DNA from 3 places in the Nocardioides sp. NPDC057767 genome. Region 1 is predicted to be linked to each of the others. Evidence: riboswitches for the same ligand, from Rfam matches in the RefSeq annotation. Region 1 holds a riboswitch; each other region holds the start of a gene.
The links. Region 1 has a riboswitch for cobalamin ahead of ACFVDI_RS03475 (VWA domain-containing protein). Riboswitches for the same ligand answer to the same signal wherever they lie in the genome.

Region 1 (9,922 bases):
GCGCAAGCCCGACACCGTCGTCATCGTCGGACGAGACGTCGGGCGGGCCGAGGAGTCGCTGACGGTGACCACGCTCGGTGAGCTGGATCCCGCATCGATCGACATGAAGTGTCTGGTCATCGTGGGGGCGAGCTCGACCCGGGTGACCGCGGCAGGACAGGTCTGGACGCCGAGGTATGTCCGATGACCGATCCGATGACCGTCCACTTCGTCGGTGCCGGGCCCGGCGCGGCGGACCTGCTGACCGTGCGCGCGACGAGGCTGCTCGAGGCCGCCGACGTGGTGCTCTATCCCGGCACCTATCTGGATCCCGAGGTCCTGGCCCACTGCAGTCCGTCGGCCTCGCTCGTCGACACCCAGAAGCTCGATCTGGACCAGATCGTCGGTGCGATCATCACCGCTCACCGGGGCGGTAAGCAGGTCGTACGCCTCGTGTCGGGTGACCCGTCGGTCTACTCGGCCGTGGCCGAGCAGACCCGGCGGCTCGACGCCGCCGAGGTGCCGTGGGACGTGACCCCTGGCGTACCGGCCTACGCTGCCGCCGCTGCGCTGGTCGGACGCGAGCTCACCGTGCCGCTGGTGGCCCAGTCGGTGGTCCTCACCCGCACCCAGGCCCGGTCGACGGCCATGCCGGAGGGGGAGTCGCTGGCTGCGTACGCCGCCACCGGCGCCACCCTGGTGCTCCACCTGGCGATCCGGCGCACCCGCGAGCTGATGGCCGAGCTGTTGCCCTTCTACGGCCCGGAGTGTCCGGTCGTGGTCGTCTACCGCGCCAGCCAGCCCGAGGAGAAGGTGCTGCGGGGGACCGTGTCGACGATCGCCGACGCGGTCGAGGACGCCGGCCTGCGCCAGGCCGCCGTCATCCTGGCCGGGCCCGCGCTGGCCCGCGCCGGCGGTGAGTCGTTCCTCTACGACGCTGCCAGGGTGCGTGCCTGATGGACCTCTACGACGCCATCAACCGTCGTCGGGACACCCGTGCCGAGTTCACCGGCGAGCCGGTGGCTCCGGATGTCCTGGAGCGGGTCCTGTCCGCCGCCCACGCCGCCCCGAGCGTCGGGATGTCGCAGCCGTGGGACTTCGTGCTCGTACGCGACGCCGACCGCCTCGAGCGCTTCCACTCCCACGTCGCGACCGAGCGTGAGACCTTCGCCGCCACCCTGTCCGGCGAGCGGGCCGAGACCTTCTCCCGGATCAAGATCGAGGGCATCCGCGAGTCCGGGCTGGGGGTCGTGGTCGGCTACGACCCGAGCCGTGGCGGCCCCAACGTCCTCGGCCGCCACGCCATCGCCGACGCCGGCCTCTACTCGGTCGTCTGCGCCATCCAGAACCTCTGGCTCGCCGCCACCGCCGAGGGCCTCGGCGTCGGCTGGGTCAGCTTCTACCGCGAGGAGTTCCTGCGCGACCTGGTCGGGATGCCCGAGGGCGTACGTCCTGTCGCCTGGCTCTGCGTCGGTCACGTCGAGGATCTCCCCGATGTCCCCGACCTGGAGCGCTTCGGCTGGCGCCACCGCTCACCGCTCTCGACGGTGCTCCACGACGAGACTTTCTAGGGTGCGGGCCAGGGCCTGGTGGCGACCGGTCGAGTAGAGGCGCTTCCGGTCGCGCTCCTCCTCCAGTTGGTCCCAGAAGTACATGCTGCGCGGGTCGGCGCGTGACGGAGTGGAGTTGAGGGCACCCCACAGTGTCCAGGTCGCTCCGTTCTCGATCGGCAGCCAGGTGTCCTCGAACTCCGAGAACCAGTCGCCGGGAGGACCGAGTGTGAGTCTGCCCGGTGGGAGGCCGGGAGACGTGGACGCATCTGGTGGTAGGCGAGCGAGGGAAGGTACCAACCCGTCGCGACGTCTGCGCGCTGCTCCTCCCAGGTGGCGTCGAGGTCGAAGGGTCTGGTGCGGCCGATCCGCGCGATGAACGGCTGATGCCGGTCGAGGGCCTCGTCGGTGCTGCGTGGCCGGGCGAGGAGACGCTCGATCGCGTCGGCTTCGTACCGGTACGCCGAGCCGACTCGCGTGCGCGGGCCGGCGAGCCCTGACTGCAGGATGCGCAGCGCCTGGTTGCGGCCAAGGAGATGGACTCTCGCCAGGCGCTCACATGCTTGCTGCGTGGTGATCAGCATGTGACGACGCTAGGCCGGGACCATCGGGGCGTCCATCGCATACCAGTCAGGTGTAAACCGGTCGTGCAGCGGCAGCGATAGTGCACGGTGGCAGCACCTTGTTCACCAGGGCCGCGAGGGCCGGGCGGGGGATCAGGATCTGTTGGCCGTGTAGGCCCATTGCGTGACGGTGCGCGCAGGCGCCCAGCCGGTGAAGGAACCGATCGGGGCGGTGGTCTCGACGGCGATGCGGGTGAGTTCGCCGCCGCGATCTTCGTAGAGCCCTGCGAGGAGCTGCTCGGTCTCCAGGGTGACGCCGTGGACGACGAGACGACCGCCGGGGCGGAGGGCGGCGAGGCAGGCGTCGAGGACGCCGGGGCGGGTCGCGCCGCCGCCGATGAAGATCGCGTCGGGCGCCGGGAGATCGCGCAACGCATCCGGGGCACGACCTTCGACGACGGTCAGGCTCGGTACGCCGAGACGGGCGGCGTTACGAGCGATCCGGGCTGCCCGCTCGGAGTTGCCCTCGATGGCCGTCGTGGTGCAGGAAGGGTGCGCCCGCATCCACTCGATTCCGACCGATCCGGCACCGGCGCCGACGTCCCACAGGTGTTCGCCGGGGGTCGGTGCCAGGCGGGCCAGGGCGGAGGCGCGCAGGTCGCGCTTGGTCAGCTGGCCGTCGTTCTCGAAGGCGTCGTCGGGTAGACCGGCCGCCCAGCCGAACAGCGGCGCCCCGACGCACTCGATCGCCACGATGTTGAGCCGTGGCGACTCGCCCGCCCAGGTCGAGGCCGTGCCCGTCCGCGAGCTCTCGGTCTCCGCCCCCAGCTCGCCCAGCACGGTCATCACGGACCCACCGAGACCGGCCGTGACCAGGAGGTTCGCGATCGAGGCCGGGGTCGATCCGTCTGAGGAGAGCGCCAGGATCCGGCGGCCGGGGGCGAGCTCGCGGCCGACCAGCGACACGTCGCGGCCGACCACGCTGACGACCGCGCACGACTCGGCCGGCCAGCCCATCCGGGCGCGGGCGAGGGAGACGGAGGAGACGGCCGGCTCGATGCGTACGTTCTCCCGACCGAGGAGCGAGATCAGGGTCGTCCCGATGCCGGAGACCAGCGGATCGCCGGAGGCCAGCGCGACGACGGGAGCGTCCGCCGGGAGCGACTCGAGCAGCGCAGGAAGGCCATCGCGAAGCGGCGAGGGCCAGGGCTCGCGCCGCTGGCCGGGGAGGTCAGGGACGACGTCGAGATGACGCTTGCCGCCGAGGAGGGTCGCGGCCTCCCGGATCAGCTGCTGGTGACGTACGGGGATCTCGTCCCAACCTCCGGCACCGATGCCCACCACGACGATCATGAGGCCAGACGCTACAGTGAGCGCACAGGCGCGAGGTGCCCCGACTGGGGAGAATCTGGGAAGCCGGTGAGAATCCGGCACAGGCCCGCTGCGGTGAATCGAGCTCCGACCACGGGGACTCGACAAGTCCGAAGACCGGCCTCGCGTCCAACCAACCAACGCGATAGGGAGCGGGAGCCTCTCATGCCGGTGCACTACCCATTTTCTGCCGTCCTCGGCTGCCAGGCCGACTCGGCCACAGGGCTCGACGACATGGGCCTCGCGCTCGTGCTCACCACGATCTCCCCGGAGATCGGCGGGGTCTTGGTCCGTGGCGAGAAGGGGACCGCGAAGTCGACGGCCGTACGCGGCCTGGCGGCCGTGCTGCCCTCGATCTCGGTCTACGCCGGGGACCGGTTCTCGATCGACCCCGCCGACCCGTCCGCGGAGTCGCCCGACGGACCGTTCGGGTCCGCCGCCGTCGTGGAGAGCCGGCCGGTGCGGCTGGTCGAGCTTCCGGTGGGCGCCACCGAGGACCGGGTCGTCGGCTCGCTCCACCTGGAGAGCGCGCTGTCGCGCGGCGCGGTCGAGTTCGAGCCAGGACTGCTCGCCCGGGCCCACCGCGGCCTGCTGTACGTGGACGAGGTCAACCTGCTCCACGACCACCTGGTCGACCTCCTGCTGGACGCGGCCGCGATGGGCCGGGTCTCGGTCGAGCGCGACGGGGTCTCGGTCGAGCACGCCGCCCGATTCGTACTGATCGGCACCATGAACCCCGAGGAGGGCGAGCTGCGCCCGCAGCTGCTGGACCGCTTCGGGCTCACCGTCGAGGTCGCCGCGCCCCGGGACCCCGCGCTGCGCGCCGAGGTCGTCCGCCGCCGGATGGCCTTCGACCTGGACGCTCCCGCGTTCGTCGAGCGCTATGTCGCCGCCGAGCGCGACCTGACCGCCCGGATCTCGGCCGCCCGCGCGCTGGTCGGCAAGGTCCGGCTCACCGCGCCCGGGCTGCTCAAGATCGCCGAGGTCTGCGCGGCCTTCGAGGTCGACGGGCTCCGCGCCGACATCGTCACCGCCCGCACCGCCGTCGCCCACGCCGCCTGGGCCGGACGCTCCGAGGTCACCCGCGCCGACATCCGCCGCGCCGCACTGCTCGCGCTGCCGCACCGCCGCCGTCGCAACCCCTTCGACGCTCCCGGCCTCGACGAGGACCTCCTCGACCGCATCCTCGGCGACGAGGAGCTGCCACCCGAGCCGCCCCCGGAGGTCGAGCCTGTCGAGACCTCCCACGAGGAGACATCGACCACCGACGACGGGGTCGCGGAACCCCAGTCGGTCGAGCCCGGCGAGCGCCAGCGAGACGGTGCCGAGACCAACACAGCCGATTCCGCGGACGACCGACCCGACGCGCCGCCCACGCCCTCCGCTCCCGCCCCCGAGTCCGTCACCGCTGCCGCCCCTGCCTACCGCCCCCGCCTCCTGACCGTCACCGGACTGGGCACCGGCCGCACCGGAGGCCGGAGCAAGGCGATCGGCAGCAGCGGCCGCCGGATCGGCGCGAACACCAGCGTCCGCGGCTCGCTCCATCTCGTCGAGACGCTCAAGGCCGCCGCGGGCAAGCAGGCAGCCCGCCCGCGTACGTCCGCGAAGGTCGAGCTGCGGGTCGAGGACCTCCGCACCGCGGTCCGCGAGGGACGCGAGGCCAACCTGGTGCTCTTCTGCGTGGACGCGTCCGGGTCGATGGCCGCGCGCAAGCGGATGGCGCAGGTGAAGGCCGCGGTCCTCTCGCTGCTCCTCGACGCCTACCGGCGCCGCGACAAGGTCGGGATGATCACCTTCCGCGGCGAAGGCGCCGAGCTCGTGCTGCCGCCGACCGGGTCGGTCGACCTCGCGGCAGCCCGTCTGGACGAGGTGCCCGCCGGAGGACGTACGCCGCTGGCCGAAGGCCTCCTCGAGGCCGCCCGGGTGCTGCAGCGCGAGCATCTGCGCGACCCCGATCTGCGGCCGCTGCTGGTGGTCGTCACGGACGGCCGCGCGAACTCCAAGGCCCACGGCAAGGAGGCGGTGCGGCGCTCGCAGCAGGCCGCCGCGTACGTCGCCGGCCTGGGCGTCACCACCGTCGTCATCGACTCCGAGAGCGGGCCGATGCGGCTCGGGCTGGCTCGCCGGCTGGCCGAGCACCTCGGCGCCGAGCACGTCCCGGTCGCCGAGGTGAGCGCCGAGGCGCTGACGTCGGCCGTCCACGGGTTCACCGGATCCACCATGGGAAGGGGCGCTGCCTGATGCCGAAGGGACAGCCGCTGAACGTACCCGACGACGGGCTCACCACCCGCCAGCGCCGCAACCGGCCGCTGGTGATGGTCCACACCGGGCCCGGCAAGGGGAAGTCGACCGCCGCCTTCGGGCTCGCGCTGCGCGGCTGGAACCAGGGCTGGCGGATCGGGGTCTTCCAGTTCGTGAAGTCGGCCAAGTGGCGCATCGGCGAGCAGACGGTCTTGGAGCGGCTCGGACAGCTGCACGAGGAGACCGGCGAGGGTGGACCGGTCGACTGGCACAAGATGGGCTCCGGATGGTCGTGGTCGCGCAAGCGGGGCGAGGCCGAGGACCACGCCGCGGCCGCCGCCGAGGGCTGGGCCGAGATCAAGCGGTGCCTGGCCGAGGAGCGCTACGACCTGCTCGTCCTCGACGAGTTCACCTACCCGATCAAGTGGGGCTGGGTCTCTGCCGAGGAGGTGGCGTCGGTGCTCTCCGAGCGCCCCGGGCGCCAGCACGTCGTGATCACCGGCCGCGACGCCGATCCTGCCGTGCTCGAGGTCGCCGACCTGGTCACCGAGATGACCAAGGTCAAGCACCCCATGGACGCCGGCCAGAAGGGCCAGAAGGGCATCGAATGGTGACCCTGCCCCGGCTGGTGGTCGCGGCTCCCTCGACGGGTTCGGGGAAGACGACGATCGCGACCGGGCTGATGGCGGCGCTGCGCGCTTCCGGTCACGAGGTCAGTGGGCACAAGGTCGGCCCGGACTACATCGACCCGGGCTACCACGCGCTCGCCACCGGCCGCCCGGGCCGCAACCTCGATCCTCACCTGGTTGGAGTCGAGCGGGTGGTGCCGCTGCTGCTCCACGGTGCCGCCGGGGCCGACGTCGCGGTGATCGAGGGCGTCATGGGCCTCTACGACGGCCGCCTCGGCACCGATGGCTTCGCCTCGACAGCGCACGTCGCCGCGCTGACCTCCTCGCCGGTCGTCCTGGTACTCGACGTCGCCCGGATGTCCCGTTCCGCTGCCGCGATCGCGGCGGGCATGGCCGCCTTCGACCCGTCCGTACGCATCGGGGGAGTCGTCCTCAACCGCTGCTCTCCCGGGCGCAACGCCGACGAGATCCGGCGAGCGCTCGACCAGGTCGGCCTGCCGGTGCTCGGCATGCTCCCGCGGGACGAGACGCTCGCGACCCCGTCACGTCACCTCGGCCTCGTCCCCGTCGCCGAGCGGGACGAGTCGGTCGCGCTGATCGAGCGGCTGGGGGAGCAGGTCGCCGCCCACCTCGACCTCTCCGCCCTGCTCGACGTCGCTCGCTCGGCCCCCGACCTGGACGCCGAGCCGTGGGATCCGGCCATGGCGCTGGAGATCGACGCCTCGCCGGCCGGGGAGCGTCCGGTCGTCGCGGTCGCGGGCGGCAGGGCGTTCACCTTCCGCTACCCCGAGACCGAGGAGCTCCTGGAGGCCGCAGGCTGCGACGTACGCCCCTTCGACCCGCTCACCGATCCCACCCTCCCCGAGGGGACGAAGGGGATCTACCTCGGCGGCGGTTTCCCGGAGATGTACGCCGCCGAGCTCGCCGCGAACGCGAGCCTGCTCCGCGACCTGAAGGCCGCCGTTCAGGCCGGGATCCCGACCGTCGCCGAGTGTGCAGGTCTCCTCTACCTGGCCGAGTCCCTCGATGGCGTACCGATGGCCGGCGCCATCCCCGCGCACGCCGCGATGAGCGAGCGCCTCACCCTGCGCTACCCGGTCGCGGTCGCGGCTTCCGACTCCCTCCTCACCCGAGCCGGCGAGCAGGTCACCGGCCACGAGTTCCACCGCACCACCACCTCGCCCGCCGCTGGTACTCAGGCCGCATGGTCGATCGAATCCGCACGGCCACCGGCCGAGAAGTCACTTGCGTCGGCCGAGACGTCAGTTGTGGCGAGCGAGAAGTCACTTGCGTCGGCCGAGCCGTCAGTTCTGGGCGACGAAAGTCGAGTTTCGCGTCCCACAGCTACAGATTCGGCCCCCAAAAGTGCCAACTCGGCCGACGCAGCTGACGGTTCGGCCGGCGGGGGCGACGGTTCGGCGCTGATGGGGTTTGCGTCGGACACGCTGCATGCGTCGTACCTGCATGTGCATTGGGCCGGCCATCCGAAGCTGGCGGTCCGGTTCGCGGCTGCGGTTCACGGCGCGGCGCAGAATCCCGCCATGGCGGGAAAATGCGCCGCCACGCGCACGAGTTCGCCCGCAGAACCCCGCCATGGCGGGGAAATGCCCGCCACTACGGACGGCCAACTGGCCGACCCCCTGCGGCACCACGGCGACGTCGAGGTGGGCGACGGGCTGCTCGACTTCGCGGTGAACGTCCACCCGGACCCGCGCCCGGAGTGGCTGGACCAGGCACTCCACGACTCGCTCGCACCGACCGCCTACCCCGACGAGGAGCCGGCGCGGGCGGCGCTGGCCAAGCATCACGGCCGTGAGCGTGCCGAGGTGCTCCCGACGGCAGGGGCGGCGGAGGCATTCACGCTGGTCGCGAGGGCGAGGAAGTGGCGGAAGCCCGTCGTGGTCCATCCGCAGTTCACCGAGCCCCACGCGGCGCTGGAGCAGGCCGGCCACACGGTCACCGAGGTCCGCCTCCGCGCCGAGGACGGGTTCACCCTCGACCCGGCGACGGTGCCCGGCGACGCGGACCTGGTCGTCGTCGGCAACCCGACCAACCCCACCGGCGTACTCCATCCCACCGACACCCTCCGCGAGCTCCTTCGCCCCGGGCGCCTGGTCGTGGTCGACGAGGCGTTCATGGACGCGGTTCCCGGCGAACCCGAGACGCTCACCGGTGAGCGGACCGAGGGTCTGCTGGTGATCCGAAGCCTCACCAAGCACTGGTCGATCCCAGGGGTCAGGGCCGGTTATGTCGTCGGCGACCCCGCCGCGATCGGCGACCTCGAGGCCGTACGCACCCCGTGGTCGGTCTCGGCCACCGCCGCCGCCGCGATGCTCGCCTGCGCCACCGAGCGCGCGAGTGCGGAGGCCTGCGAGCGCGCCGAGCGGATCGCCACCTGGCGCGCCCACCTCGAGGCGGGCCTGCACGAGCAGGAGATCGAGTACGTCCCCTCGACCGCCTCCTTCGTTCTGGCCCGGCCCGGCGCCGGAGTCCGGGAGGCCCTGCGGGAGCAGGGCATCGCCGTACGCCGCGCCGACACCTTCCCCGGCCTCGGCCCGGACTGGGTGCGGATCGCGGTGCGCCCCGAGGATCCGACCGACCAGCTCCTGGCCGCGCTCCGCCGAACCAGGGCAGACCTGTGAGCCCCCGGGCGATCGGCCTTCTCGCCGGTTTCGCGCTGGACCGGGTGCTCGGGGACCCGCGCCGCTACCACCCGGTCGCCGGCTTCGGCACGGTGGCGATGAAGGCGGAGCAGGCCTGGTACGCGGACGACCGCGCCCGCGGCGTGCTTCACACGGCCGCTCTCGTCGGGGGAGCGGTGGTCCTCGGAGCTGCTGCCGAACGCCTCGCTCCCGGCCGTGCCGGGAAGACGCTGGTCACCGCCGCCGCCACCTGGGCGGTCCTGGGCGGCCGCTCGCTGGAACGCGAGGCGCTGGCGGTCCACGCACACCTCGACACGGGTGACCTCCCCGCCGCGCGGCAGCGGCTCACCCACCTCGTCGGCCGTGACACCGCCGAGCTCGACGCTTCCGAGGTCTCCCGCGCCGTGGTCGAGAGCGTCGCGGAGAACACCTCCGACGCGGTGGTCGCGCCGCTGGTGTGGGGCGCCGTCGCGGGCGTACCCGGACTCCTCGGCTACCGCGCCGCCAACACCCTGGACGCGATGGTCGGCCATCACAACGACCGCTACGAGCACTTCGGCTGGGCCAGCGCGCGCCTCGACGACCTGCTCAACCTGCCCGGCTCGCGCCTGTCCGGCCTGCTCACGCTGGCCGCGGCTCGGTCCCGGGCGAAAGAGGCCTGGCGGGCCTGGCGCCGCGACGCCGCGCGACACCCGAGCCCGAACGCCGGCGTCGTCGAGGCGTCCTTCGCCGGCGCCCTCGACATCCGTCTCGGCGGCACCAACCGCTACTACGGCGACCGGGTCGAGCACCGCGCGGTGATGGGCGACGGCCGTGCCGCCACCCCCGCCGACGTCGTCAGCGCCACCACCCTGGCCCGCAGGGTCGGCATCGGCGCAGCCCTGGTCGCGGCGGCGTACGCGGTGGTCGCTCAGCGCCCGTGACGAAACGCCCGGGCCATGACCGCG
Region 2 (9,922 bases), on a different contig from region 1:
GCCGATCGCCGACGGCGGCGACGGCACCGTGGCGGCGCTGGCCGGCGCCGGCTTCCGCCTGGTCCCGGTGACGGTCGCCGGTCCGACGCTCGAGCCGGTGGCGGCGCACTACGCCGTCCGCGGCGACCTGGCGGTCGTCGAGCTGGCCGACACCTGCGGGCTGCTGCGGTTGCCCGAGGGCCGGCTGGCCCCGCTCACCGCCTCCTCCCGCGGGCTGGGCGAGGCCGTGCTCGCCGCCGTCGACGGCGGCGCCCGCACGGTCGTCATCGGTCTGGGCGGCAGTGCCAGCAACGACGGCGGCGCGGGGATGCTCCGCGCCCTCGGCGTACGCCTCCTGGACGCCTCCGGGGCCGAGCTCGCGGAAGGTGGCGCGGCTCTCCAGGACCTGGCGCGCATCGACCTCGACGGCCTCGACCCACGCCTGCGGGAGACGGAGTTCGTGGTCGCCTGCGACGTCGACAACCCGCTCCTCGGCCCCCGCGGCGCGGTCGCCACCTTCTCCGCGCAGAAGGGCGCCGGCCCTGAAGAACAGGCCATCCTCGAGGCGTCGTTGACGACGTACGCCTCCCTCGTCTCCGACGCTCTCGACCGCGCCGCACCGGCCGACACCCCTGGTGCAGGCGCGGCCGGGGGCGTCGGGTTCGCCGCGCTCGCGGTGCTGGGCGGCCGGGTCGAGCGGGGCGTCCACCTCCTCCTCGACCTGGTCGGCTTCCACGAGGCTTTGGTCGGCGCCGACCTGGTGGTCACCGGCGAGGGTTCGTTCGACCACCAGACCCTGTCCGGCAAGGCCCCCCTCGGCGTACTCGAGGCGGCGGCGAGGCGCGGCATCCCCGCCGCCGTCCTGTGCGGCCGCACCACCCTCTCCTCCGCTGAGGCCGAGCAGGCCGGAGCCACCACGGTCCGCGCGCTGACCGACCTCGAGCCGGACCCCGAGCGCTGCATGACGAACGCCGCCGAGCTGCTCACACAGCTCGGCGGCGGACTCGTGTAACACGTCGTTCGTAGGTCTATCCGGTCGTTCTGATAGGGCGAGTAGTCCTACGAACAGCGTGTTACACGGGGATGGGCGCCGAGGGGGCGTAGATCTCGCCCCGCCCGTCGTTCCGGCGAGCAAGCTCGCCGGAACGGGGCTCGCAGGCTCAGAAGTCGAAGTCGTCGATGTTCGACTCCTCGAAGACCGTCGGCTCACCGAGGACGACGACGCCGTCGGCACCGACGGTGTAGTCACCCAGGTCACCGGCCTCGAAGGTGTCGCCCTCCTTGCCCTCGATGTCACCGGAGGCGAGAGCTTCGGCGGTGTACGCGGCCAGGTAGCCGAGCTGCTCGGGGTCCCACAGCGCGAAGGACTTCACGGTGCCGTCCTTGACGTACTCCCGCATCTGGTTCGGGGTGCCGAGACCGGTCAGCGCGACCTTGCCCTTGTACTGCGAGTCGGACAGGTAGCGCGCGGCCGCGGCGATGCCGACCGTGGTCGGGCTGATGATGCCCTTGAGGTTCGGGTGGGACTGCAGCAGACCGGCGGTCTTGTCGAAGGAGGTCTGGTCGTCGTCGTTGCCGTAGACGGTGTCGACGAGCTTGATGTCGGGGTGGTTCGCGGCCAGCTCCTCCTCCATCAGCTTGATCCACTCGTTCTGGTTGGTGGCGTTGGCCGCCGCGGAGAGGATCGCGATCTCGCCCTTGCCGCCGATCTGCTCGGCGATCAGGTCGACCTGGCTCTTGGCGATGCCGGCAGCGTCGGCCTGGCTGACGAAGACGTCGCGGAACTGCGGCTCGGTGTCGGAGTCCATCGTGACGACCTTGGTGCCGGCGTTGCGGGCCTCGTCGAGGGCGTCGCCGATGGCGGTCGGGTCGTTGGCCGAGACGACGAGCGCGCCGGCACGCTGCTGGGTCGCGGTGTTGATGAAGCTGACCTGGGAGTCGGGGGTCGCCTCGGTCGGGCCGACCTGCGACCACTTCGTGCCGATCTCGTCGGCTGCCTTCTGGCCGCCCGCGTCGGAGGCGTCGAAGTAGGGGTTGCCGAGGTTCTTCGGGATGAAGGTGATGCTGCTGGTGTCGCCGCCACCCTCTCCATCGCTGCCGCTGCCGCTCCCGCCACCGCAGGCGGACAGGGCGAGGCCGAGGGCCGCAACGATGGCGACGGCACTGCCGGCGCGTCGGAACTTGCTGGTCATGTCTCTCACTCCGATTTCTTTGAGTTCTTCGAGGATGGTTCGTCCGAGCTCTGCTCTACCCGTTCTTTGGGCAGCCGATAGGTGCCGACGATGCGACCGGTCCAGCCGAGGACGCTGGCCGCGATGACCGCTGCGATGAGAAGGACGCCGGTGATGATCTGGATGAGGTTGGCGCTGAGTCCGTCGAGGCGCAGCGCGCTGCCGATGGTCCCGATCAGGACGACGCCGGCGATGACGCCGGGGATGGCGCCGCGGCCGCCGAAGATGGACACGCCGCCGAGCAGCACGGCCGCGATGACCTGGAGCTCCATCCCGGTGGCGTTGTCGCCCCGCGCGCTGCCGTAGCGCAGCGTGAAGTAGATGCCCGCCAGGCCCGAGACCAGCCCGCTGAGCGTGAACAGGATCAGCTTCGTACGGTCGACGTTGACGCCCGAGAAGCGGGCCGCGTCCTTGCTGAGACCGGCCGCGAAGATGCCGCGGCCGAAGGGCGTGAAGTGCAGGACGACCGCGAAGATCAGGATCAGCACGACCAGCGGGATCGTCATCAGCGGGATCTGCGAGCCGCCGATCCGGGCCTGTACGACGTCGCCCCAGGCGTCGGGCCAGTCGGTGATCGCGGTGGTGCCGAGCGCGCCGACCGCGATCCCGCGGAAGAGCGCCATGGTGCCGATCGTGACGGCCAGCGACGGCAGCCCGTAGCGGGTGACGAGCACGCCGTTGAGCGCTCCCGCGACCGCGCAGGCGAGCAGGGCGAGCACCATCGCGAGGGCCAGGGGGACGCCCTCGCGATGGAGCACCCCGAACAGGACGCTGGAGAGCCCGACGACGCTCGCCACCGACAGGTCGATCTCGCCGGTGATGATGATCAGCGTCATCGGCAGCGCGATGAGCAGGATCGGCGCGATGTCGAGCACCAGGAAGTAGACCGTGATCGGGTCGGAGAAGTTGAGGATCGCGATCGAGGCGTACGTCCACACGACCACGAGCAGGGCGATGATCGCGGTGTCCCTGGTCATCAGGGTGCGCTGCCACCACGGCTTGGCGTGCGCGGCGTACGTCCGAGCGGGTGCCTTCTCGGCGAGCAGACTCATGACTCTTCCCTCTCCGCGAGGAGCTTGTCGTGCTGACGGCGGGCGAAGTAGCGGTCCAGGACGATCGCGCCGATGATCAGCGCTCCGACGACGGCCTGCTGCCAGAAGTCGGGGATGCCCAGGACCGGGAGCGCCCGGTTGATGGTGGTGAGGAGGTACGCCCCCAGAGCCGCCCCGAGCACGGTGCCGCTGCCGCCGAAGATGGCGACGCCACCGACGACGGCGGCGCCGACGGCCTCGAGCTCGATGCCCTGGCCGACACCCGAGCTGATGGTGCCGTAGCGGGAGACGTACAGGATCCCGGCGAGACCCGCGAGCGCACCCGAGGTGGCGAACGCCTGCAGGATCCGGCGCTTGTCGCGCAGCCCGTAGAGCGTCGCGGCGTCGGGGTCGGAGCCGATCGCGTAGAACTCGCGGCCGACGCGGGTCGAGCGCATCAGGTAGATGGCCACGGCCAGCAGGGCGAACGAGATCCACGCCAGGTTGGGGATGAACAGGAACGATCCGGTGCCGAAGTCGAGCAGCCCGGGCGGGATGTCGGAGGCGTTGATCCGGTCGCTGCCGGCCCACTCGAGCATGATCCCGCGGTAGACGTAGAGGGTGCCGAGGGTGATGACCAGGGCCGGCACCTTGGCGAAGGCGACCAGCACCCCGTTGACCAGACCGAGCACGGCACCCGCGGCGACCGCGATCAGCACGACGAGGATCACCGGGAGGCCGGTGTCGAGGAAGAGACGGCCGGCGAGGTAGGCCGTCAGCCCGAGGGTCGAGCCGACGCTGAGGTCGACGTTGCGGGTGACGATCACCATCGCCTGGCCGATCGCCAGGCAGACGAGGATCGCCGGGGTCAGGGTGAGGTCGCGCCAGCCGTCGGTGCTGAACAGGAAGTTGGGGTTCACCGCCGTGGTCACCACGAGCAGCAGGACGAACGCGACGGCGATGCCGGTCTCGCGCTGCTTCAGGAGCCAGGTCAGCCGGTGGGCTGCTCGGTGGCGTGGCTGCGGCGCGGCCGGGGCAGGCGCGTCGAGCGTGGTGGTCATGATGCCTCGCTGACGTTCAGGGTGGTGGAGTGGTGGGCCGTGGCCGCGCGCATGACGGCCTCGGGGGTCGCCTCCTCGCGGCTCAGCTCGGCCGTCTGGTGACCCTCGCTGAGGACGATCACGCGGTCGGCCATCCCGAGCACCTCGGGGAGCTCGGAGGAGATCATCAGGATCCCGAGACCCTCCTGCGCGAGCGTGGAGAGCAGCCGGTGCACCTCGGACTTGGTGCCGACGTCGATGCCTCGGGTCGGCTCGTCGATGATCAGCACCTTCGGCTGGGTGGAGAGCCACTTGGCCAGGACCACCTTCTGCTGGTTGCCGCCCGAGAGGGTGCCGGCCAGGGTGTCGAGGGTCGCGGCCTTGACCTCGAGCCGGGCGGCCCAGTCGGCGGCCGAGCGGTTCTCGATGCCGGTGCTGATCAGCCCGGTGCGGGCGAGCCGGCCGCTCGTCGGGAGGGTGATGTTGCGCGAGATCGGCGCGTCCAGGACGAGGCCGTGCTGGCGGCGGTCCTCGGGCACGAAGGCCAGCCCCATCTCTATCGCCCGCCGCGGGTCACCCGGCGGGACCGGCTGCCCGTCGAGGGTGACCTCGCCGCTCTCGTAGGGGTCGACGCCGAAGATCGCCTGGGCGACCTCGCTGCGCCCGGCGCCGACGAGGCCGGCCAGGCCGACGATCTCACCTTCGCGGACGGTGAGGCTGATGTCCTGGAACAGGCCGGTGCGGGTGAGGCCCCTGACCTCGAGCAGGGGCTTGCCGACGGTGGCCTCGAGCTTCGGGTAGAGGTCGGAGACCTCCCGCCCGACCAGTCGCTGGACGATCTCGTCCTCGGTGACCGCGGAGATCGGGTCGGTGGAGATGTAGGCGCCGTCGCGCATCACCGTGATCGTGTCGCACAGCGCGAACACCTCGTCGAAGCGGTGCGAGATGAACACGACGGCGCAGCCCTGGTCGCGCAGCGTGCGCGCCACGGTCATCAGCCGCTCGACCTCGTTGCCCGACAGCGCCGCGGTCGGCTCGTCCATGATCAGGACCTTGGCATCGAGCGAGAGCGCCTTGGCGATCTCGATCAGCTGCTGGTCGGCGATCGAGAGGCCCTCGGTCGGGCGCTCGGGCTCGATCGGCACACCGAGCCGGGCGAAGAGCTCGACGACCTCGGTGCGCATCGCGGCGCGGTCGATCCTGCCCCAGCGGTTGGTCGGCTGGCGCCCCATGAAGATGTTCTCGGTGACCGAGAGGTCGGGAAAGAGGGTCGGCTCCTGGTAGATGACCGCGACGCCGGCCTGCTTGGCCTCGGCGGTGTTGCGGAAGTCGACCTGCTCCCCGGAGAGCAGGTAGTCGCCGGCGTCGCGGCGGTAGAGCCCGGCGACGATCTTGACCAGGGTCGACTTCCCGGCCCCGTTCTCCCCCACGAGCGCGTGGATGGATCCGGCCTCGACCCGGAGGCTTCCAGACCGGAGGGCGCGTACGGGGCCGAACGACTTGGCCACGTCCCGCAGCTCCAGTGCGGCGGGTGTGTCCGGCATGGGCAGCTCCTCGAATTGAAAGGTTTCAAGCCTGGTTTACGCTAGTGATGGCAATCACATACGTCAACACTCTTCGGCCGCTAATTTGAGCGAGGTTCGGACTTTGCCGTCAGACCGGCACCACGCCAACCCACATCCGCGCGGGAATCCTGCCGCGTCAGACCGCGTTCAGAGACCCATGCACGCACTCTGGGTATGGGCACATCCGCACGCCTCGTCACTCAACGGACGGCTGCAGGAGGCGGGCCGCAACGCTCTCGTCGCGGCCGGCTGGACCGTCGACGAGATCGACCTCTATCGAGAAGGTTTCAATCCACTTCTGGTGGAACGGGGCGAGGCCGACGTACGCCGCCACCAGGACCGCCTGCGGGAGGCAGATCTGCTGGTCATGCAGTTCCCGCTGTGGTGGTATTCGGTGCCGGCCATCCTCAAGGGCTGGATCGATCGGGTCTTCGAGTCGGGATTCGCCTTCGACGTACCGGACCCGGAGACCGGCAAGCCGCTCAAGTACGGCAAGGGCGGCCTGGCCGGCAAGCGCGCCCTGACCATCGTCACGGCCGGCGACCGGGCCGCGACCCTGGGCCCGCGTGGGATCAGCGGCCACATCGAGGACGTCCTGTGGCCGCTGCTGCACGGCACGTTCTGGTACACCGGGATGGACCCGCTGCGCCCGCACCTGATCACCGACGCCGACGTCGTCGACGCCGAGGTCATGGCACGGATCGAGGCCGACCTGAGCGTACGTCTCGAGGGTGTGATGACGGAGCCGCGGATCGCCTACCGGCCGATGGTCGAGGAGCAGTACGACCACACGATCAAGCTCCACGACTCGGTCGCACCTGGGCAGGACGGGCTCAGCGCCCATCGCGAGGGCTGAGGGCGTCACGGCGGCGGGCGGGCACTCCTGCTACGGTCTTCGGGCCAGCCGCTCGGGACGCAGTCCCGGCACGGGAACCCGGTGAGAGCCCGGGACTGACGCGCAGCGGTGTGGGTGACGGACGGGACACTGTGCCACTGGGCCCTCGGGTCTGGGAAGGCGTCTCGCGCCGGTCGATCCCGAGTCCGAAGACCTGCTGGCCCTGCAGCAGACCGCTGCCGGTCAGCACGGGCGACGCGCACCAGCCCGCGACCCGCTCGAGGACCGACGTGCACCTGTCTCGCACCATCCGAACGATCACCGCGAGCGCCGTGCTGGCGCTCGGCGCCACCCTGACCGGCTGCGGTGCCGACCGGCCCGCCGACGCGAAGAAGGCTGCCACCGCCAGCACCGCCGGCTTCCCGCTCACGCTGACCAACTGCGGTCGCGAGATCACCCTCGAGGCGCCGCCCGAGCGGGCGGTCTCGCTCAACCAGAGCTCGACCGAGATCCTGCTCTCGCTCGGCCTCGCCGACCGGATGGCCGGCACCGCGGTGTGGACCGACCCGGTGCTCGACTCGCTCGCCGAGGACAACGAACGCGTGCCGCGGCTCGCCGACAACTGGCCCTCCTACGAGCGCGTCCTGGAGGCCGAGCCCGACTTCGTCACCGCCTCCTTCATCAGCACCCTGGGCGAGGGCGGGGTGACCACGCCGGAGGACCTGGAGAAGCTGGGTGTCGGCTCCTACCTCTCGCCCGCCGAGTGCGTCAAGGACAACGAGGGCGACGACGACGGCACCCGTGTCGACCCCCTCGAGATCGAGACGATCTTCCAGGAGATCACCGACCTGGCACGGATCTTCGGCGTCCCCGAACGCGGCGAGAGCCTGGTCGCCGACCTGTCGCAGCGACTGGAGGCCGCCCGGACGAAGGCGCCCTCCGGTGAGGTGAGCGCGATGTACTGGTTCGCCAACTCCGAGTCGCCCTACCTGGCCGGCTGCTGCGGCGGTCCCGGCATCATCGGCCGCACCCTCGGCGTGGAGAACGTCTTCGACGACACCACCGACGAGTGGCCGCAGATCAACTGGGAGACCGTCGCCGAGCGCAACCCCGACGTCATCGTCCTCGGCGACCTGACCCGCAAGAGCCAGACCGCCGAGACCGCTCGCGCCAAGATCGACTACCTGAAGAGCAACCCGGTCACCGCCCGGATGGACGCGGTCCGCAACGACCGCTTCGTGACGGTCTCCGGCGCCGAGCTCAATCCCTCGATCCGCACCGTCTACGCGGTCGAGAACGTCGCCGACCAGCTGGCCGCCCTCGGCCTCCGCTGATGTCGGCGCGCCGCGTCCCCCGCGCCGGCATTCTGCTGGCGCTGGCTCCCCTGGTGGTGGTCGCCTCGGTGGCGGGCGCCATCACCGTCGGCCCCTCCGACCTCAGCATCACCGACGTCTACGGCGTCGTCGCCGACCGGGCCGGGCTCGGGTCCTCCGGCCTGACCCTGCTCCAGCAGAGCATCGTGTGGGACCTGCGGCTGCCGCGTACGTTGCTCGCGGGGATCTGCGGTGCGGGCCTGGCCATCTGCGGGGTCATCCTGCAGTCGCTGCTGCGCAACCCGCTCGCCGACCCGTTCGTGCTCGGCATCTCCTCGGGCGCCTCGACCGGCGCGGTCTCGATCGTCGTCCTCGGCGTCGGGTCGGGTGCGATCGGGCTCTCCACCGGGGCGTTCGCCGGTGCGCTCGCGTCGTTCGCCCTCGTGCTGCTGCTCGCCTCGCTCGCCGGCGGCACCACCGACCGGCTCATCCTCGCCGGGATCGCCGCGACCCAGCTCTGCTCGGCGCTCACCTCATTCATCGTGTTCACCGCGGCCGACGCCGAGCAGACGCGCGGGGTGCTGTTCTGGCTGCTCGGGTCGCTCTCCTCGGCGAGCTGGACCGACGTACTCGTGTGCGGCGTGATCGTGCTCGGCGGGCTGCTCTGCTGCATCCTCGGCGCCGGATGGCTGGACGCGTTCGCGTTCGGCAACGACGCGGCGGCCTCGCTCGGGGTCGATGTCGCGCGGATCCGGGCGGTGCTCCTCGTGCTGACGGCGCTGATGACCGCCGTCATCGTCGCCACGTCCGGGGCGATCGGCTTCGTCGGGCTGGTCCTCCCCCACCTGGCCCGCGCGCTGGTCGGGGTCGGGCACCGGCTGCTGCTCCCGGCCACCGCGCTGCTCGGCGCGATCTTCCTGATCTGGGTCGACACCGCCGCCCGGACCGTGATCGATCCCGAGGAGCTCCCCGTCGGAGTGGCGACCGCGCTGGTCGGGGTGCCGGCCTTCGCCCTGGTGCTGATGAGGGCCCGGCGATGATCGCGCTGGAGGCCGAACGCGTCCACTGGGCCCCTCGCGGCCGACTCGTCGTCGACGACGTGTCCCTCCAGGTCGAGGACGGCTCCACCATCGGGCTGCTCGGACCCAACGGGTCCGGGAAGTCCTCCCTGATCCGGATCCTGGCCGGCCTCCGGCCGCCGGACTCGGGCGGCGTCCTCCTCGACGGCAGCCCGCTCGCCGGGATGTCCCGGCGCCGCCTGGCGCGCCGGCTCGCGGTCGTCGAGCAGGAACCGACGACCAGTCAGGACCTCCGCGTACGCGACGTCGTCGCCCTCGGCCGGATCCCGCACCGCCCGGCCTGGGCGCCCGACAGTGCCCGGGACCGCGCCGTCATCGAGGAGGCGGCCGCCCACGCCGGGATCGCCGACCGCCTCGAGCAGCGCTTCTCGACCCTGTCGGGCGGTGAGCGGCAGCGTACGCAGATCGCGCGGGCGCTCGCCCAGGAACCGGAGATCCTGCTCCTGGACGAGCCGACGAACCACCTCGACGTACGTCATCAGCTGGCGCTGCTCGCGCTGGTCCGCCGGATGCCCACGACCTGCCTCGTCGCCCTGCACGACCTCAACCTCGCCGCCGCCTACTGCGACCAGGTCTTCGTGCTCGCCGAGGGTCGCGTCGTGGCCGGCGGCCCGCCCGCCGAGGTGCTGACCGAGTCCCTCATCGCCGAGGTCTACGGAGTTCGCGCCCGGGTGCACCACGACGAGGGCGTCGTCATCCGCTTCCTCGGCCCGGTCACCGCCTAGAGCTGCGAGTCGTAGACGCGTACGTAGTCCACGACCATGCGCTGCGGGAACTGGGTCGTGCCGTCGGGGTTGCCGGGCCAGTTGCCGCCGACCGCGACGTTGAGGATGAAGAAGAACGGCTGGT
Region 3 (9,922 bases), on a different contig from region 1:
CATGCACATCGCCTCCACGGGCGGCGTGTGGGGCGGGCTCGCGTTCGGCTTCGGCGGGATGCGCGACTACGACGGCAAGCTCTCCTTCGACCCGCGGCTGCCGGCCGAGTGGGGCTCGCTGATCTTCCGGGTCCAGTGGCACTCGACCCGGATGCAGGTCGCGGTGACCACCGACCAGATCGTCTTCACCGTCGTGGACACCCCGGGCGAGGAGTTCGACATCCCGGTCAGCGTCCGCGGGGAGGAGTTCGTGGTCTCGAAGGGATCACCGGTCGTCGTGCCGCTCGCCGACCAGGGGCCGCGGATCGGCAAGCACCTCGACGAGGAGGTGCACGGCGGCGTACGGCCCGACGGGTCGCGGATCATCGCCACCGTGCCGACGCCGATCCCGCCGGAGATCTACGAGCAGGACCACATCGAGCACCCGATGGTCCCGCACGACCCCCCGCGCGGCTCCGAGCGGCTCGCCGAAGCCGCCAACAAGGCCGCCAACCTGTCCAACATCTCGCAGACGGACTCGGCTCAGTAGCCGGTCTTCACATGACCCTAGACTGACCGGGTGGTGCACGCTTCCTCTCTCCGGGCGAGGCTTGCCCACCCGGTCGTTCTGGTTCTGATCGGGATCGCGTCGGTGCAGGTCGGTGCGACGTTCGCGAAGTCGCTCTTCGACGAGGTCACCCCGACGGCCATGGTGTGGCTGCGGCTGTCGCTCTCCGCGCTGATCCTGCTGGCGATCACCCGTCCGCGGGTCCGCGGCCTGTCGCGGCGCGACTGGCTGGTCGTGGTCGCCTTCGGGGCCTCGCTCGGGCTGATGAACTGGGCGATCTACCAGTCCTTCGCCCGGCTCCCGATCGGGATCGCGGTCACCATCGAGTTCATCGGCCCGCTCACGATCGCGCTGGTCACCTCGCGGCGGGCACGTGACCTGGTCTGGGTGGCGCTGGCGGCGGCCGGGGTCGTGCTGCTCGGTCTCGAACCCGGGCGGATCTCGATCGTGGGCGTGCTGTTCGCGCTGCTCGCGGGTGCCTGCTGGGCTGCGTACATCGTGCTGTCGAAGGCGACCGGCGCGCGCTGGGAGGGGCTCGACGGTCTCGCCCTGGCCTCCACCGTCGCGGCGGTGGCGCTGACGCCTGCGGCGATGGCGTACGCCGACGGGCTGGGGTCTCCGCACGTGTGGCTGATCGGGCTGATGGTGGGCCTGATGTCCTCGGTGATCCCCTACTCCCTCGATCTCGTCGCCCTGCGCTCGATCAAGCCGGGGCTCTACGCGATCCTGATGTCGCTGGAGCCGGCGGCCGGTGCGCTGGCCGCGATCCTGGTCCTCCACGAGGGGCTGTCCGTGCTGCAGTGGCTGGCCATCGCCTGCGTCGTGGTCGCCTCCGCCGGAGCGACGCGCACCGGCAAGCCCGACCATCACGTGCCGGTGGAGTCGACGCCGGCGTGACGTACGTGGCTCGTCGCACGATGTAGTGGGGCGTTTCACACAAGCGACATCGGTTCGTCACCGACTTCGAATGTTCAGGTCACTACAGTTTGGTGACAACTCCCCCTCCCTCCGTCCGGTCCCGCCTGTCTCTGGAGTTGCTCCGTTGTCGACCATCACCGCCCCAGCGCACACCACCGCCGTCGCCCAGATGGCCGCACTCTTCGCCGCACGCACCGCGGGCCGAATGGTGGGCCCGTTCCTTCGACCGATCCAGCTGCTGCTCGCCTGGCCGGTGGCCTCTCAGCTCGTCGCCCGGCACAACGCCAAGGCCGCGGAGGAGGCGCTCCTGCTGCGGCGTGCGGAGCGTGAAGACGTCCAGCACTATCTCCAGCTGCTCGCATCGGAGAGAATGACTGCATGAGAATCCCACGGGCGATGGCCGAGTCGACGGTCACGTTCCGTGACGTGCTCTCCGACGACGGCACCCTGATCCGGGCCTGGACCAACGACCCCGAGGGCGTGATCGACGGACCGACGGTGCTGCTGTGCAACGGTCTCGGCACCAGCCCGTGGAACTGGCCGGCGCTGCTGCACACCTCCTGCGGCGTACGCGTCGTGTCCTGGCAGCACCGCGGCACCTCCGGCTCGGCGCGGCCGAAGGATCTGGAGCAGACGACATCGAGGCACTTCGCCGAGGACGCGCTCTCGGTGATGGACGCCTTCGCGCTCGCGCGGCCGGTGGTGATGGGCTGGTCGATCGGCGTCAACACCGCGTTCGAGCTGGCCGCGGACCACCCCGAGCGGGTCTCCGGCATCTTCGGCGTCGCCGGGGTGCCCGGGGACACCTTCAAGTCGATGCTGGGCCCGCTGCCGCTGCCCGCACCGGCGGCCGCGATCGTGACCCGCACCGCCGCGAAGGTGCTGCGCCGCACCGGCTCCCTGATCACTCCCGTGGCCACCCGGCTCGACCTCGGACCGCGGGCGATCGAGGTGTTCTCGAAGGCCGGCCTGATCGGCAAGGTCCCCGACCCCGAGCTCGCCGCGGCCGCGTTGGCCGAGTTCCTGACCACTCCGGTCGAGTGGTACTTCCACCTCGCCCTGCGCACCTCCCAGCGCCGCTCGGTATCGCCGCGCCGGATCAAGGTGCCGGTCGTGCTGGTCGCGGGCACCCGGGATCTCGTCGCCGGCGCGCGCCACATGTCCCGGGTCGCCGCCGGGCTGAAGAACGGCACCTTCGTCGAGCTCGACGGCACCCACTTCGTGCAGATGGAGCAGCCCGACCGCGTCCACCAGCTGCTGCTCGGCTTCCTCGCTCGCGTCGCCGAGCACCAGCGGGTCTGACCCGCGCCGAGGCGTCACTCCGGTCGGCCGAGGCGTCAGTTTGTGCGGCTGCGGCGAGCTGTAACACGTCGTTCGTAGGACTACTCGCCCTATCGGAACGACCGGATAGTCCTACGAACGACGTGTTACACGTGCGGTGCCGGCCAGATCTCGGCCGACGGGAGCGACTACTCGACCGACCGGGGTGACGCCTCGGCGGGGGTGATCATGGCTCGGCGAGCGGCTCGACGGAGGGTGGCGAGCACGGCGGGGCCGAGGAGAGCGATCGCCACGGCGGTGGTGACGGCTCGCACGGTGTCCCAGCTGCTGGTCGAGGTGACCAGGGTGTAGCGCAGGAAGGTCGCCAGGTTCTCGGCGAGCGCGGCACCGGGCTCGTAGGAGAGGTTGCCGCTCGTGCCGGGGACCGTGACCCCGGTCAGCAACGGCCAGCCCTGCAGGTTGAGGAGGAGTCCGTAGGCGTAGGAGGCGAGGATCCCGTACGCCGCCAGCAGCCCGATCTCGCGACGACCGCTCGCGCGTGGCAGGAGTCCGGCTCCCATCGCGACCCAGGCCGCGCCGAGCATCTGATAGGGCAGCCACGGCCCGACGCCGGCGGTGACCAGCGCGGCGACGAACAGGCTCGTGCAGCCGAGCACGAAGCCGAAGGCGGGCCCGAAGACCCGGCCTCCGAGGATGAGCATGAAGAAGACCAGCTCGACCCCGCCGGTGCCGGCGGAGACGGCGCGCAGGACGGCCTCGATCGCACTGAGCACACCGAGGATCGCGATCATCCGGGTGTCGATCCCGCCCACCGCGAGCTCGCTGAGCAGCACGACCAGCATCAGCGGCAGCAGTGCGAGGAAGATGAACGGCGGCTGCACCCGCTCGTAGCCGTGGAGCAGCAGCGGCCAGGCGAACATCATCAGCCCGGCCACCGAGATGATCGCGAGCAGGAGAGCCGTGCGGGGAGAGAACCTGATCATCCCTCCCCCACCGCCTCGACGATCTCGCGCACGTTCAGCCAGCCCAGGCCGAAGACCTTGCTCACCTGGGGAGCGAAGGCAGGCGACTCGGCGGTGACGCTGCGTACGTCGCCGGCGGAGACCACCTCGCCGTCGGCGAGCACCACGACGTCGTCGGCGGCCTGGGCGACGAACTCGACGTCGTGGGTCGCGACCAGGATCGCCTTGCCCGCGCCGGTGAGGTCGCGAAGGATCTCGGACAGGGCATGCTTCGCGGCGTAGTCGAGGCCGCGGGTGGGCTCGTCGAGGAGCACGACCGGCGGGTCGGCGCTCAGGATCAGTGCCAGTGCCAGGGCGAGGCGCTGACCCTCGGAGAGGTCGCGCGGGTGCTGGTCGTCGGGGATGCCCGGGACGAGGCTGTCCAGGATCTCCCTGGTCCGTGGGCCGCCGGCGTCGCACTCCTCGGCCACGGTCTCCAGGTAGAGCAGGTCCGCCGCGCTCTGCGGCAGCAGGCCCACGAGCGCGCGTCGCGCCTCGGGGTCGAGCGTCTCCGGATCCTTGCCACCGACGTCCACCGAACCGGCCAGGCGCTTCTGGGTGCCCTGCAGCGACCACAGCAGCGTCGACTTGCCCGAGCCGTTTCGTCCCATCAGGGCCGTCACCCGCCCTGCGGGCAGTCGGATCGAGACCTCGTGCAGGACCGGCGTACGCCCTCGGGTGACGGTGAGCGAGCGGGCGCTCAGGGCCACGGCGTCGGTCATCTCGAGATGACCGACGCGGTCGGCAAGCGCCACCCCCCGCGCCCGCCGCCTCGCATCCCGCACCGTGAGCGGCAGCGGCGACCAGCCGAGCTGGCGGCCGAGCTCGACGAGCGGCGGCACGACGGGCGAGTCCTCGAGGATGTCGGCGGGGTCGCCGACAGCGACGGAGCCGTCGCCGACGAGGAGCGCGATCCGGTCGGCGAAGGGTACGACGCGCTCGAGGCGGTGCTCGGCGAGGACCACGGAGGTGCCGAGGTCGTGCACGAGCCGGGTGATGGTGGCGAGCACGTCCTCGGCGGCGGTGGGGTCGAGGGCGGAGGTGGGCTCGTCGAGCACGACCACCCGCGGGTGGGTGGTGAGCACGGAGCCGATCGCGACGCGCTGCTGCTGCCCGCCCGAGAGCGTACGCAGCGACCGCTGCCGCAGCTCGGCGATGCCGAGCAGGTCGAGGGTCTCCTCGACCCGGCGCCGCATGGTCGCCGGCGGGAGCCCGAGCTGCTCCATCCCGTAGGCCAGCTCCTCCTCGACCGTGTCGGTGACGAAGCCGGCCACCGGGTCCTGACCGACGTAGCCGATGATCCCGGCGCGCTCGCGCGGCGGCGTACGGATGATCGAGGCGCCGTCCAGCAGCAGGTCACCCTCCAGCACGCCGCCGGAGAAGCGGGGCACCAGGCCGGCGATGACGCCGAGAAGCGTCGACTTCCCGGAGCCGGTGGGGCCGGAGACGAGCAGCAGCTCGCCCTCCTCGATGGTGAGATCGACGTCCTTGAGCACGTGCTCGGAGGAGTCGGGCGGGGTGAACGTGATCCCTCGCAGCTCGATCATGCGGCTGTCTCCTCCTCGACGAGTGATGCCGGCACCGGCGCGGCGACCGCCGGGACCAGCCCGACGAGCACTCCTGCCATGGCCGTCAGCGTGACCCCGGGCGCGGTGCTCACCCCGGGAAAGGCCACCGGGACCTGCGACCGGGCGACCCACCAGCCCACGACCGCGACCAGCACGCCGCTCAGCGCCACCACGACCTCCGGCCAGCGCCACCGGTCGGGCCGGTAGACGGTCCGCGACACCCGGCGACCGGCCAGCCTCAGCCCGATGGCCGCGGAGCCGACGCCGAGCACCAGCATGGTGGCCGCCAGCCAGCCGGGCGTGGTCCCGTCCAGCACCGCGTAGACGCCGGCGCAGAGACCCACGAGCGAGACCAGCATCAGCCCCGAGGTGACCCGCCTGGTGGCAGCCGGGATCCCGGCCGTACGTCCGTAGCCGCGTGTGTCCATGCCGGCCGCCAGCGCCATCGACCGCTCCAGGGCGTCCTCGAGCACCGGCACCAGGAAGCGGCGCAGCCGCTTGACCCTTCCGGTCGCCCCTGCCCGCAGCCGCTGCGCGGCGCGGACCCGCTGCACCGACTCGGCCAGCTGGGGCAGCACGGTCACCGCCACCACCACGGCGGTGCCGATCTCGTAGAGCGCGGGCGGCAGCGACCGCAACAGTCGCTTCGGGTTGGCCAGTGCGTTGGCCGCACCGACGCAGATCACGATCACACCGAGCCGCATACCGTCGTAGAGGCCCGCGAGCAGCGCCTCGCGGGTGAGCGGCCCGAGCAGCCGGATCCCGAGCACCCAATCGGGAAGCGGGATCTCGGGCAGATCGATGAGCACATGACCCGGCACGGCGCCCAGGAGCACCCTGAAGAGCACCCGGGTCGCGACGATGAACAGGGCGAGGCCGACGTAGAGCCGGAACGCCTTCGCCCACGGTTGCTCACCGCGACGGGCCGCGACCACGACCGAGACCACCCCCACCAAGAGCAGGAGCAGCAGCGGGTTGGTGGTGAAGGAGGCGTACGCAGCCAGCCCGATCGCCCACACCCACCAGGCGACGGGGTGCAGATCACGGGGCAGGCGCGCGATCGCGGCCTCGCGAATCAAGGTGCTCATCGGACCGCCTCCGTAGCGCATGCGCCAGGGTACGGACGCGGTCCGATGAAAGATCCATTGTTCGCTCGCTGACGCTCGCTCATCGCCGACGCCACCAGACGACACCGGCGACGGAGAAGAGGGCGAGGATCCCGGCGGGAGCGACCCAGACGGGCAGCTGCCGGGGCTCGGAGGTCGAGTCAGAGGGTGAGTCCTCCGGAGATGACTCCGGCGACGGGCTTGAGGGCGCCCCCACAGCATCCCCAAGCACCGTCGCCGGAGCGGTAACGACATCGTCGTCTATCCACGTGAACGCAACACCCTGCCCGGAGGTCACGCTGATTTCGGTAACATTTCTGGAGGCATAGCTCCAGGCCCCGGATTCGTCGGTGACCCACAGGGACCAGTAGGCGTCGGCGGGAGGCATCTGGGCACAGCCGGCGGTCTTCGGCCGGCCGTCGACACGGCAGACGACGCTGGGCATCGAGGTCACGTAGGTGAGCGGATGCCCTGCCTTCTCGAAGAGGTCGGCACCGGTGTCGCCCTCCTCGGGCCGGACGCAGGTGACCTCGGGGTCGCCGCCCAGCGCGTTGGGCTCGACGACGACGGTGACGCCGTCACATGCCTCTGCGGCAGAAGCCGAAGCCGGGGTGAGGACGGGTGCGGTGGCCCCGGCGAGGATCGCCAGGGCCACCATCGCGGACCGTAGGCTCAGCACGCGGTCTTCGTGGTCGCGTCCTTGGGCAGGAAGACGAGGGATGGCAGCGCCTGGGCGGCCGCGAGGCGGTACATCCCCTCGGACTCCTTGGTCAGCCCCTTGGTGTTGCCCTCGGCCAGGGCGGCGTCGTCGTAGGCCACCGCCCCGATGTCGTCACCGCAGGTCACGACGTGCTCGGAGACCCAGGTCGCGGCCTTCTCGGCAGCATCGGTCTCACCGGCGCGACCGAACGCCCACCCGGCCAGGCCGGTGGTGTTGGAGTTGGCGATGTTGCCGGTCGCCGCCTTGAACGAACCGTCCTCCGCCTGGGTCTCCTTCAGCCACTCGACGCCAGCCTCGACGGCCTTCTCGGCCTCGGGAGAGGCGACCGAGGACAGCGCGATCAACGCGAACGCGGTGGCGTCGGCATCCGGAGCGGCCTTCGGGTCACCGTCGCAGGTCTGGTCGGCGGCCGCGGGGTCAGCCGTGAACGTGACCCGGAACCAGCCCTCCTCGCACTGCTGCCCGGCCAGGAAATCCGCGGCGGCGGTGGCCTTCTTGCTCTCGGCGTTGCTCAGTGCCCAGACGGCGTACGACTGCCCGATGGTGTTGGAGTAGTCGGCCGCCTCCTTGTTCTCGGGGTCGAGCTTGTCGGCGATGCGGCCGTTCTCACCGACGGTGCCCTCGAGCTGCTTCAGCAGACCGGGGTCGGAGGCGTCGATGTTCTGCTGGAGGACGAGCGCCTTCGCGGTGGCCCCGGCCGAGGTCACGGTGCCGAACCCGGGCGAGGTGTAAGCCGACTTGTTCTCCATCACGGCCGCGGCGATCGTGGCGATCTCCTCGTCGTAGCCACCGACCTCGGCCAGCGCGATCCCGATGTCGGCGCTGAGCCCGAAGTCGTCGGTGCCGTACTGCGCGTTGCGGGCCACACCCTTCGGCGCCTGGGCGACGAGCCAGTCGGCCACGGAGGTCGACACCTTCGCGTCGTAGGTGGGCTTCTCCCCCTCCTCGACGGCCTTCTCGCCGCAGCCGGCGAGCGAGGTGAGGGCGAGGGCGGCGGCGATGCCACCGATGACGGTCTTCTTCATGGTTCCTTCCGCGCTGTTCGTCGGGAAGGCCCAGGGCCGACCCGCTGCTTTCCACGACAGCGTCAGGTCAGTACGCGCCCGTCGGCAGGTGCTCCGGCTCGCCCAGGACCCGATGTCCTGGGCCTACGGTTGCGGGTCAGCGCCGGGATTCGACCGGCTTCCCCCACCACGGCGTGTGTTGATTGAGGCTCTGCTTGATTCGGGGGTCATCTTATGCCGGGTCGTCCCTGCTTGCGGGATCGCCGTCGAGCAGTCACTCTGTCCCCATGCGCCACAGGATTCTCGGCCTTGTCGCAACCTCGATCTCGGCCACCGTGCTCTCCCTCTGCCCAGCCACGACGGCCGTCGCGGCACCGGCTCGAACCTCGGTCACGTACGCCGATCTGGTTGCCATGTTCGGCGACAAGGTCGGTGACAGGAAGACCGTCGAGACCGGGCTGCCGACCCTCAACCGGGCCATGTCCGACGCCCGGATCACGACCTCCTACCGGCAGGCGGCCTACCTGGCCACGCTCGCCAACGAGAGCTCCTTCCACCACGACGCCAAGGGCCCCCACGACAAGCGGAAGTACGCCGGCCGCGGCTACATCCAGCTGACCGGCGAGGCCAACTACACCGACGCCGGCGCCTACTTCGGCATCGACCTTCGCCGCCGCCCCGAGCTGGCCCGGTCCCTGGACCACAGCGCGCCGATCTCGCGGTGGTACTGGACCGTCGCCCGCGATATCAACCCGCTCGCCGACGCCCTCGAGATGGGCAAGGTCAACGCGGCGATCGGCTATCCCGCCAACAAGGAGGAGGACGCCGAGCGCTGCCGCGACTTCAAGGCCGCGCTGAAGCACCTCGACGGCTCGGTTCCCAAGGGGATCGACTGCACCCGCCCGAAGCCGAAGAAGGCAGACGACCAGGACCTCACCGCGGACGCGTCCTAGACCTGCAGACGTACGTCACTTCTTGTTGCGCTTGTCGCTGACCGCGATCGCCGAGGTGCCCTCGTCCTTGAGCTCGAAGAGGTCGATCGCCTTGATGAGCTTGGTCCAGGTGGCGTAGCCGTAGTTGCGCGGGTCCTCGGAGGACTGGTTGCGGATGCGGGAGACGACCGTGCCGACCAGGGCCCAGCCGTCGTCGTCGGCGGCCGCGGCGATGGAGTTGCGCAGCAGCTGGATCAACCGGGCGTTGCGCTTCAGGACCTGTCCCGTGGTCGCCGAGGAGGACTGCTTGCGGGCGGGGGTGGCGCCGGCCTCGGAGTCGGTGTCGGTCTCCTCCTCGGAGCCGCCGAGCTTCTCGACCACGGTGAACCGGGTGCAGGCGCTCTTGAACGGGGCCGGCGTCTTCTCCCGGCCGTAGCCGTAGACGGCGCGCCCCTTCTCGCGCAGGTAGTGCACCAGCGGGGTGAAGTCGGAGTCGGAGGAGACCAGCGCGAACGCGTCCGGGATCGCCGCGTGCAGCAGCTCGACGGCGTCGATGGCGAGCGCCATGTCGGAGGCGTTCTTGTGGGCGGTCAGGTCGAACTGCTGCATCGGCCGGATGGCCGCGTCGTGCAGCTCCTCGATCCAGCCCTTGAGCTCGGGCTTGGTCCAGTTCCCGTAGGCCCGCCGGATGGTCACCTCGCCGTACTCGGCCAGGTCGTTCAGGATCGCGTCGATCTTGGCCGCTGGGGCGTTGTCGGCGTCGATGAGCAGGGCGATACGAAACGGCTCGGTCACGCCGGACAGTCTGCCAGTGCCACCCACCGCCGAGTCGGCTCATCGTGAC

Region 2: it holds a riboswitch for cobalamin, as region 1 does, so the genes downstream of both, ACFVDI_RS12840 (ABC transporter substrate-binding protein) here and ACFVDI_RS03475 (VWA domain-containing protein) in region 1, are expected to answer to the same signal.
Region 3: it holds a riboswitch for cobalamin, as region 1 does, so the genes downstream of both, ACFVDI_RS24800 (prenyltransferase/squalene oxidase repeat-containing protein) here and ACFVDI_RS03475 (VWA domain-containing protein) in region 1, are expected to answer to the same signal.

The regions. Positions count from the first base shown of each region.
Region 1 covers NZ_JBHVKJ010000004.1:39,183-49,104, forward strand. The annotation lists gene cobJ (precorrin-3B C(17)-methyltransferase) at 1-187, shown strand, start outside; gene cobM (precorrin-4 C(11)-methyltransferase) at 184-936, shown strand; gene bluB (5,6-dimethylbenzimidazole synthase) at 936-1,550, shown strand; gene cbiE (precorrin-6y C5,15-methyltransferase (decarboxylating) subunit CbiE) at 2,246-3,445, opposite strand; cobalamin riboswitch at 3,462-3,604, shown strand; gene ACFVDI_RS03475 (VWA domain-containing protein) at 3,629-5,704, shown strand; gene cobO (cob(I)yrinic acid a,c-diamide adenosyltransferase) at 5,704-6,318, shown strand; gene ACFVDI_RS03485 (cobyrinate a,c-diamide synthase) at 6,312-8,975, shown strand; gene ACFVDI_RS03490 (cobalamin biosynthesis protein) at 8,972-9,898, shown strand; gene ACFVDI_RS03495 ((2Fe-2S) ferredoxin domain-containing protein) at 9,886-9,922, opposite strand, start outside.
Region 2 covers NZ_JBHVKJ010000021.1:26,364-36,285, reverse strand. The annotation lists gene ACFVDI_RS12870 (glycerate kinase) at 1-991, shown strand, start outside; gene rhaS (rhamnose ABC transporter substrate-binding protein) at 1,140-2,171, opposite strand; gene ACFVDI_RS12860 (ABC transporter permease) at 2,177-3,262, opposite strand; gene ACFVDI_RS12855 (ABC transporter permease) at 3,259-4,302, opposite strand; gene ACFVDI_RS12850 (sugar ABC transporter ATP-binding protein) at 4,299-5,825, opposite strand; gene ACFVDI_RS12845 (NAD(P)H-dependent oxidoreductase) at 6,004-6,702, shown strand; cobalamin riboswitch at 6,731-6,918, shown strand; gene ACFVDI_RS12840 (ABC transporter substrate-binding protein) at 6,972-8,015, shown strand; gene ACFVDI_RS12835 (FecCD family ABC transporter permease) at 8,015-9,034, shown strand; gene ACFVDI_RS12830 (ABC transporter ATP-binding protein) at 9,031-9,798, shown strand; gene ACFVDI_RS12825 (family 16 glycosylhydrolase) at 9,795-9,922, opposite strand, start outside.
Region 3 covers NZ_JBHVKJ010000065.1:18,188-28,109, forward strand. The annotation lists gene ACFVDI_RS24760 (glycoside hydrolase family 65 protein) at 1-529, shown strand, start outside; gene ACFVDI_RS24765 (DMT family transporter) at 560-1,444, shown strand; gene ACFVDI_RS24770 (hypothetical protein) at 1,590-1,847, shown strand; gene ACFVDI_RS24775 (alpha/beta fold hydrolase) at 1,844-2,767, shown strand; gene ACFVDI_RS24780 (ECF transporter S component) at 2,935-3,729, opposite strand; gene ACFVDI_RS24785 (ABC transporter ATP-binding protein) at 3,726-5,294, opposite strand; gene ACFVDI_RS24790 (CbiQ family ECF transporter T component) at 5,291-6,403, opposite strand; gene ACFVDI_RS24795 (hypothetical protein) at 6,483-7,100, opposite strand; gene ACFVDI_RS24800 (prenyltransferase/squalene oxidase repeat-containing protein) at 7,094-8,167, opposite strand; cobalamin riboswitch at 8,233-8,365, opposite strand; gene ACFVDI_RS24805 (glycoside hydrolase family 19 protein) at 8,434-9,099, shown strand; gene ACFVDI_RS24810 (NYN domain-containing protein) at 9,115-9,873, opposite strand.